Regions from separate parts of the Rhizobium sp. WYCCWR 11128 genome, predicted to be linked through region 2. Evidence: predicted binding sites of a transcription regulator. Region 2 holds the regulator's gene; the other holds the start of a gene.
What was found. The regulator PhoB, encoded in region 2, activates phosphate uptake and scavenging genes when phosphate is short. The targets are predictions, from matches to a motif close to TGTCATNNANCTGTCAT.
Positions count from the first base shown of each region.

Region 1: the regulator PhoB is predicted to act here: its motif matches at 2,742-2,758, upstream of HX898_RS18030 (acid phosphatase).

Region 1 is NZ_JACCEZ010000005.1:248,432-252,640, reverse strand. Features, by position in the region: gene HX898_RS18040 (3-oxoacid CoA-transferase subunit A) at 1-45, opposite strand, end outside; gene HX898_RS18035 (IclR family transcriptional regulator C-terminal domain-containing protein) at 205-963, shown strand; gene HX898_RS18030 (acid phosphatase) at 1,068-2,612, opposite strand; gene HX898_RS18025 (cytochrome c peroxidase) at 2,811-4,100, shown strand.
Region 2 is NZ_JACCEZ010000002.1:536,104-540,312, forward strand. Features, by position in the region: gene pstB (phosphate ABC transporter ATP-binding protein PstB) at 1-736, shown strand, start outside; gene phoU (phosphate signaling complex protein PhoU) at 781-1,494, shown strand; gene phoB (phosphate regulon transcriptional regulator PhoB) at 1,627-2,310, shown strand; gene HX898_RS10310 (GcrA family cell cycle regulator) at 2,558-3,091, opposite strand; gene HX898_RS10315 (aspartate aminotransferase family protein) at 3,512-4,209, shown strand, end outside.

The DNA of each region.
Region 1 (4,209 bases), on a different contig from region 2:
GATCTCAGAGACGGCTTCCGCCGTGCTCCCGACTGTCTTGTCCATGCGGGATCTCTCCTTGGCTAGATGCGGCCGGGAACTGGTTCCCGTCCTTTGAGCGTCAGGGATAAAGCGCAGCGGGCCGGACGGCAACAATTTTGTGCGTTATTTGACATTTGTTCATATATCGCACAAAGTGGATGAATCGATCGGAGAACCGGACCCATGCGCGAAACGGATTTCGTCAGCGGCTTCGCCCGTGGCCTGAAAGTCATCGAGGCCTTCGGCGAAACACGCCAGCGCCTGTCGATCGCCGAGGCCTCGAAGCTGACCGAGCTTGACCGCGCCACAGTGCGGCGCTCGCTGCTGACGCTTGCCGAGCTCGGTTATGCCGATTATGACGGTAAATTCTTCACGCTGACGCCGAAGATCCTGCGTCTTGGCCATGCCTATCTCGCGGCGACGCCGCTGCCGGCGCTGTTGCAGCCGCATCTCGATCATCTTTCGGAAAAGGCCGGCCAGAGCGCTTCGGCTTCGGTGCTCGACGGCACCGACATCGTCTATATCGCCCGCGCCTCGCAGCGCCGCGTCATGTCGATCAATTTGACCCCCGGCAGCCGCCTGCCCGCCTACTGCGCCTCGATGGGGCGCGTGCTGCTCGCGGCTCTCGCCGAGAGCGAGGCACGCGCCATCCTTGCCCGCAGCGAGCTGAAGCAAAACACGGCAAATACCAGGACCGACCCGGACGAGCTGATCGCCGAATTCCGCCGTGTCCGCGCTGAGGGTTACGCCATTATCGATCAGGAGCTGGAGATCGGCCTCTGCTCCATCGCCGTGCCTATCGACAATGACCGCGGCGAAACGGTCGCGGCGATCAATATCGGCGCACCGGCCGCCCTCGTGCCGGCGGCGGAGATGAAGGAACGTTATTTGCCGCTGCTGAAGGAAACACAGGCCGCGTTGCGGCCGCTGCTGCGCCGGTGACGGGGTAAGCAGTTCCAGCAAAAGTGCGCAGCGGTTTTGCGTCCGGAATGCGTAAAAAAGGTGACAGAGCAGCCCCGGTCAACGCCGGGGCCGTTCGTATTCGGTCAATGCGTCAGGTCGAGCGCGGCTGTGAGGTCGCCCATCGGCGGCTGGTCGTTATTGCGCAGCGCCTTGTCGCGGGCAATGACGCCGGGCAGCACCGGCAGATCGTAGCGCGCGGTGATGAAGCGGATGATCGACGTCGTGTCGTACTGGTTATGATCGACCATGCCGCCCTTGGCAAAGGGCGAGATGATGAAGGCCGGAATGCGGTTGCCCGGACCCCAGCGATCGGCCTTCGGCGGCGCGACGTGATCCCAGAAGCCGCCATTCTCGTCATAGGTGACGATGACGAGCATATGGCCCCATTGCGGGCTCTTCTCGAGGTGGGAGACGATATCGGCAAGATGCTGGTCTCCGCTCGCAACATCGGCATAACCGCCATGTTCGTTGAGGTTGCCCTGCGGCTTGTAGAAGGAAACCGCCGGCAGCTTGCCATCGTCGATATCCCTGAGGAAGGCTTCGCCGCCAAGGCCGCCGTCTCTCAGATGCTCGGCGCGCGCCGGCGTACCGGGCGCGAAATTGGCGAAATAGTTGAACGGCTGGTGATGGAACTGGAAGTTCGGCACCGGGGTGGCGTTCTTGCCGTCCAATGCCGCCTGCCAGGCGCCGCTATACCAGGCCCAGCTGACGCCCTTGAGCGACAGGAGATCGCCGATGGTGATTGCATGCTGCGGCGGCAGCGTCGTTGCGGCCGCCGGATCGGCATAGGCCGCATCACCGTCCTTGGCCGGCGGATTGGCGCTCGGCTGGTAGGGCGGCTGCATGGTGTTGACGGCGTAGAAGTCGGGGGTCAGCGTGCCGTCGGAGACAAATTTGGGTGCACCCTCCAGCGCCGACTTCGGGGCGTTTTCCGCCACGGTCAGCGATGTGCCGTCCGCGTCGACCTTGGCGATGGTGGGCTTGGCCGGGCTTTTGTCGGCATCCGGATAATAGGGCGTGCAGGCGCAGACCAGCGCGAAGTGGTTGAGGAAGGAACCGCCGAAGGCGCCCTGGAAGAAGTTGTCGGCAATGACGTATTTCTTGGCGACCTGCCACATCGGCAGGATGGAGCCGTCGTAATGGCCCATGACGAGGCTGCCGGAATCGGCCCAGGCGACGAACTTGTCGTTCTTGCCGCCGTCGATCTGCATCTGCTCCTGGTAGAAGCGATGCCAGAGGTCGCGGGTGATGACCGAAGGCGCCTCTGCGAAACCCTGCGGATCGTCGATCGCGAAGGAGGCGTTGGCGAGATGGGCCGACTGTGCCTCGGTGACGGCAGGCGAGACACCCTTGGCGGTGAGGCCGCCCCAGGCCGGCGGCAGTTCGGACAGCGGCTGGCCGTCGCGGTCGAGCTGGCGTGCGCGATCGGCCGTCGCGTTCGAGAGCCCGTCGGCGCCGGGAAAGCTGCCGTAGAGATTATCGAAGCTGCGGTTTTCGGCATAGATGACGACGACATTGTCGATCTTGTCGTAACCGGCCGGCGCCGCATGAGCTGCCGTCGCCACCGCAAGCGGCACGATGGCCGATCCGGCGAGACAGATCGAGTGGAGGAGTTTCAGTCTTTTCACGTGGGTACCTCATGGCTAGGGGGCGTTGGCTAGAGGGAGCGGAGAACGCTCGGGGGCACTTCGACGCTATTCCGGCCGTCTATCAACTTTGTGACATCCGGGGTTGCCGTGATGCCGCAGGAGGATCGCCGTCATCAATTTGTTGCAAGGAGGTTCGATCATGGTGGAAACCAGCGCCAACTTATTGGAATCCTTATCATGACGACGAAGATCATCTGGCTTGTGCGGTCCGGCCTGGCCGTCGGCATGGGTGCCATGGCGCTTGGTCTTGCCATTTTTCCCCTGCGGCAAAGCAGCGCGGCGACCGCCGCCGGCCTGCATCCTGGACCGATGTCGCGCACTGAGGCCTTCGCCCGGGCCGAAATGCTCGGCGCAATTGGCCGCAAGATATTCTCAGATCCGTCGCTGTCAGCCTCGGGGCTCCAGGCCTGCGCTTCCTGCCATGATCCCCGTCACGCCTTCGGCCCGGCATCGGCCATGCCGGTCGAAATGGGCGGCGAACATGGGGACCAGCCGGGGCTGCGCGCCGTTCCGACGCTGCGTTATTTGCAGGCGGTACCCGCCTTCACCGAGCACTATTACGATTCCGAGGACGAGGGCGACGAGAGCGTCGACAATGGCCCGACGGGCGGCCTGACCTGGGACGGCCGGGTCGATCACGGCGCCGATCAGGCGAAGATCCCGCTGCTCTCGCCCTTCGAGATGGGCAACAAGGATGCCGCCGAGGTGGTGGCGAAGCTGCGCAAGGCCGCCTATGCCGACGACATCAAGGCGGCGTTCGGCGAGACGGTGTTCGACAATCCTAAGGATGCCTTCGATGCCGCCACCGAGGCGCTCGCCACCTTCGAGCAGAGCGGCCCGGATTTCTATCCCTATTCCAGCCGCTATGATGCCTTTCTCGCCGGCAAGGCAACGCTGACGGCGCAGGAGTTGCACGGACGACAACTGTTCGAGGATCCGGCCAAGGGCAATTGTTCGAGCTGTCACTTAAGCGAACCTGCCAATGACGGCGAGCCGCCGCAATTTTCCGATTTCGGCTTCCTCGGGCTCGCCGCACCCCGCAACATGGCGATCCCGGCCAACAACGATCCCAACTATCACGATCTCGGTCTTTGCGGCCCTCAGCGCACCGACTTTGCCGGACGTAGCGACTATTGCGGCCTGTTCCGCACCCCGACACTGCGCAATGTCGCGCTGAAGCAGAGCTTCTTCCACAACGGCTATTTCCACTCGCTGCGCGACGTCGTCTCCTTCTATGCGACGCGCGACAGCGATCCCGGCCGCTGGTATCCCAAAAATTCAGGCGGCACCGTCCGCAAATATGACGACCTGCCGCAGGCCTATTGGGACAATCTCAACCAGGATCCGCCTTTTGGCCGGAAGCCGGGCGACGCGCCCGCCCTCACCGATCCCGAAATCGACGACATCGTCGCCTTTCTCGGAACCCTGACCGATGCCGACCTGCAGCCTGAGGCGAGCGGGCATTGACCCGGGCCGGCGGACCACTCTTGTTGTGGACCTGCCAGGCTGAGAACGGAAACACATCTCGGGACCGTTGCTTGAGAATATGCAATCAATGATTTATATGCTGTCATTG
Region 2 (4,209 bases):
GGATGTCTCGGTTTACTACGGCGAGAAGCGCGCGCTTTTCGATGTGAACCTGAACGTCCGCGAAAACACCGTAACCGCCCTGATCGGCCCGTCCGGCTGCGGCAAGTCGACCTTCCTGCGGTGCCTCAACCGCATGAACGACACGATCGACGGCTGCCGCGTCACCGGCAAGATCACCCTCGACACCGACGATGTCTATGATCCCGATATCGACGTCGTCGAACTTCGCGCCCGCGTCGGCATGGTCTTCCAGAAGCCGAACCCGTTCCCGAAGACGATCTACGAAAACGTCTCCTACGGCCCGCGCATCCATGGCCTTGCCAAGTCGAAGGCCGACCTCGACCAGATCGTCGAGACCAGCCTGCAGCGCGCCGGTCTCTGGAACGAGGTCAAGGACCGCGTGCATGAATCTGGCACCGGCCTGTCCGGCGGCCAGCAGCAGCGCCTTTGCATTGCGCGTGCCGTCGCCGTCAGCCCGGAAGTCATCTTGATGGACGAGCCCTGCTCGGCGCTCGACCCGATCGCCACCGCCAAGGTCGAGGAGCTGATCCACGAGCTGCGCGAGAACTATACGATCGTCATCGTCACCCACTCCATGCAGCAGGCCGCGCGTGTCTCGCAGCGCACCGCCATGTTCCACCTCGGCAACCTCGTCGAGGAGAACGACACCGACAAGATGTTCACCAATCCCGACGATCCGCGCACCCAGGACTACATCATGGGTCGCTTCGGTTGATTTTGGCGACACCAAGCCTTCCCGTTATTCGAGGATAAAGCCCCATGGCATCGACACATATTTTTTCTGCCTACGATGATGATCTGAAGTTCCTGTCCAGGCGGATTTCCGAAATGGGCGGCCTGGCCGAGCAGATGGTCGGCGAATCCGTGCGCGCCCTCGTCAACGGCGATACGGCGCTGGCGCAGAAGGTCATCTCGGACGATGTGATCCTCGATCACGCCGAACGCGAAATCGGCGACAAGGCGATCGTCACGATCGCCCGCCGTCAGCCGATGGCCTCGGACCTGCGTGAAATCATGGGTTCGATCCGCATCGCCGCCGATCTCGAACGCGTCGGCGACCTCGGCAAGAACACCGCCAAGCGCGTCATCGCCGTCCAAAGCACCGGCGTTCCCCGCAAGCTTGCCCGCGGCCTCGAGCATCTGTCCGAGCTGGCGCTCGTCCAGCTCAAGGAAGTGCTCGATGTCTACACCAATCGTTCAGCCGACAAGGCGAATGCGATCCGTGAACGCGACAACGAGATCGACGCGATGTACACCTCGCTGTTCCGCGAACTCCTGACCTACATGATGGAAGATCCGCGCAACATCACCAGCTGCACGCATCTTCTCTTCTGCGCCAAGAACATCGAGCGCATCGGCGACCATGCCACCAACATCGCCGAGACGATCTTTTACATGGCGACAGGCGCGCAGCCGGAAGGTGATCGTCCGAAGGATGACAGCGCCAACACCGTCGGCGCGGTCACCGAATAACCGCCCGCACAGTCAATTGCGTGCGCGCCCGTCCGGGCGCGCAAAGAGGTCGCAGCCAATTTTTGAATTTGCGCAGGATGCACTGCTTAAATCACCCTGGTTTAAGGATCATGCGCGAGGAGACCGACACGCATGATCCCGAGAGTTGCAGTTGTTGAAGACGAGGAAGCCCTCAGCGTGCTTCTTCGCTACAATCTCGAAGCGGAAGGCTTCGAGGTCGATACCATCCTTCGTGGCGATGAAGCCGAAATGCGGCTCCAGGAGCGCACGCCCGATCTTCTCATCCTCGATTGGATGCTGCCCGGCGTTTCCGGCATCGAGCTCTGCCGGCGCCTGCGCATGCGGCCGGAAACCGAGCGCCTGCCGATCATCATGCTGACGGCGCGCGGCGAGGAGAGCGAGCGTGTCCGTGGATTGTCGACGGGCGCCGACGATTATGTCGTCAAGCCCTTCTCGACCCCCGAGCTCGTTGCCCGCGTCAAGGCGATGCTGCGCCGCGCCCGCCCCGAGGTGCTGTCGACGGTGCTGAAATGCGGTGACATCGAGCTCGACCGCGAGACCCATCGCGTCCATCGCAAGACCCGCGAAGTCCGCCTCGGCCCCACCGAATTCCGCCTGCTGGAATTCCTGATGTCGTCGCCGGGCCGGGTCTTCTCCCGCTCGCAGCTGTTGGATGGCGTCTGGGGCCACGATATCTATGTCGACGAGCGCACCGTCGACGTCCATGTCGGCCGCCTGCGCAAGGCGCTGAATTTCTCCAACATGCAGGACGTCATCCGCACCGTCCGCGGCGCCGGTTATTCGATGGAAGCCTGAGGGCTTCCATCTGAGCCTGCTGACAAAGCCCTGGCAAAACCCGCGACGTCATCCTCGGCCTTGTGCCGAGGATCTGCGCTCGCTAAATTAAGTATTTGAAAATAAAGGTTTTACCCTCAAGTCATTGGGGTGATCAGATGCTCGGCACAAGGCCGAGCATGACGGAGGGAAGCCTGAGCTTCCATCCGCGCATAAAAAAACGGGCCAATCGGCCCGTTTTCTGCATTCTAACGATGGTTGCCCGCGCTCAACTGGCCCGCGCTGCTGCCCTGCGGCGTTCGTTCACCGGCTGGTAGGCAAGCTTCTGGTGATAGCCGCAATAGGGCGAATTGTCGGGGGACTCGCAGCCGCAGAAATGGAAGTCGTCCTTCAGCGGATCGCCGACCGGCCATTTGCAGGTGCGCTCGGTTAGTTCCGTCAGGCCGAGGCGGCGCGAAATCGGCACCACCACATTGCCTCGCGGCACGTATTCCATTTCCTCGATCGTTTCGATCTCGATCTCTTCCTTCAGCATCGTCGCGCCCTGCTGGCGGGTGACGGTGCGGGTCGTGATCCGGGAGGCGAAGTTCGGCGCGCGCGGCGCCGATGTATTGCGCTTCGGCGTTCGCGCCGCGGTATTGGTGCCGCCGGCCTTGGCACGGCCGGGAAGGCACAGCCGGTGCACTTTGCCGATGACCGCGTTTCGGCTGACCCCGCCAAGCTGCGCAGCGATCTGGCTGGCGCTCAGTCCTTCGGCCCAAAGTTTCTTGAGTTTCTCGACCCGCTCGTCTGTCCAGTTCATGCCCTGTCTCCACCTTTTGCGTTGGTGATGGCAGAATCCCTCACCGTTGTCCCGGGAGCTCCGAAACAAGAAACGCTTGATCAATTTTGGTGACTAGTTCCGCCGCATGCAGTCTAGTAATTGATCTTTAACCTAGTGTGAGCCTGACTCCGTGACAAGAGTCGCATGAATCCGGATGAATCGAATTCGTAGTTTTCCCCAACTTGCTGCCCCTGCGTGTCATTTCTGCAATAATGCCTGTTGAAGACTGAAAATGCCGCTGTACACCTGTGCTGCATACGCTAAGGGCGCCGTTTTGTTGACATTGCAGCGCGAAAAGGAAATAGTGCCACTCGCCGCCGCAAGGCGGCATTTTTGATTTTTCGGGCCTGGTTTCCTTAGCCGGAGTCATTGCCCGGCAACTTTGATGGAGATCGCGCCATGGCTGAAGCCGCGCCGCTTTATGACACCTATTCTCGTGCCCCGCTGCGGTTCGAGCGAGGCGAGGGCGTATGGCTGATCACCGAAACTGGCGAGCGATATCTCGATTTCGGCGCCGGCGTTGCCGTCACCTCCGTCGGCCACAGCAATCCGCATGTGGTCGGCGCGCTAAAGGAGCAGGCCGACAAGGTCTGGCACCTGTCGAACATCTATGAGATCCCCGGCCAGGAGCGCCTGGCAAAACGGCTGACGGACGCCACCTTCGCCGATAAGGTGTTCTTCACCAATTCGGGCGCCGAGGCGCTCGAATGCGCGATCAAGACGGCGCGCCGCTATCAGTTTTCCAAGGGCCATCCCGAGCGCTTCCATATCATCACCTTCGAAGGCGCCTTCCACGGACGGACGCTGGCGACGATCGCTGCCGGCGGCCAGGAAAAATATCTCGAAGGTTTCGGCCCCAAGGCGCCGGGTTTCGATCAGGTGGCTTTCGGCGATATCGAAGCGGTCCGCGCCGCGATCACCGAGGCGACGGCCGCCATCCTCATCGAGCCGGTGCAGGGCGAGGGCGGCGTCCGTCCTGCCACGCCTGAGTTCATGAAGGCGCTTCGCCAGCTCTGCGACGACAACGGCCTGCTGTTGATCCTCGACGAGGTCCAGACCGGCGTCGGCCGCACCGGCAAGCTCTTCGCTCATGAATG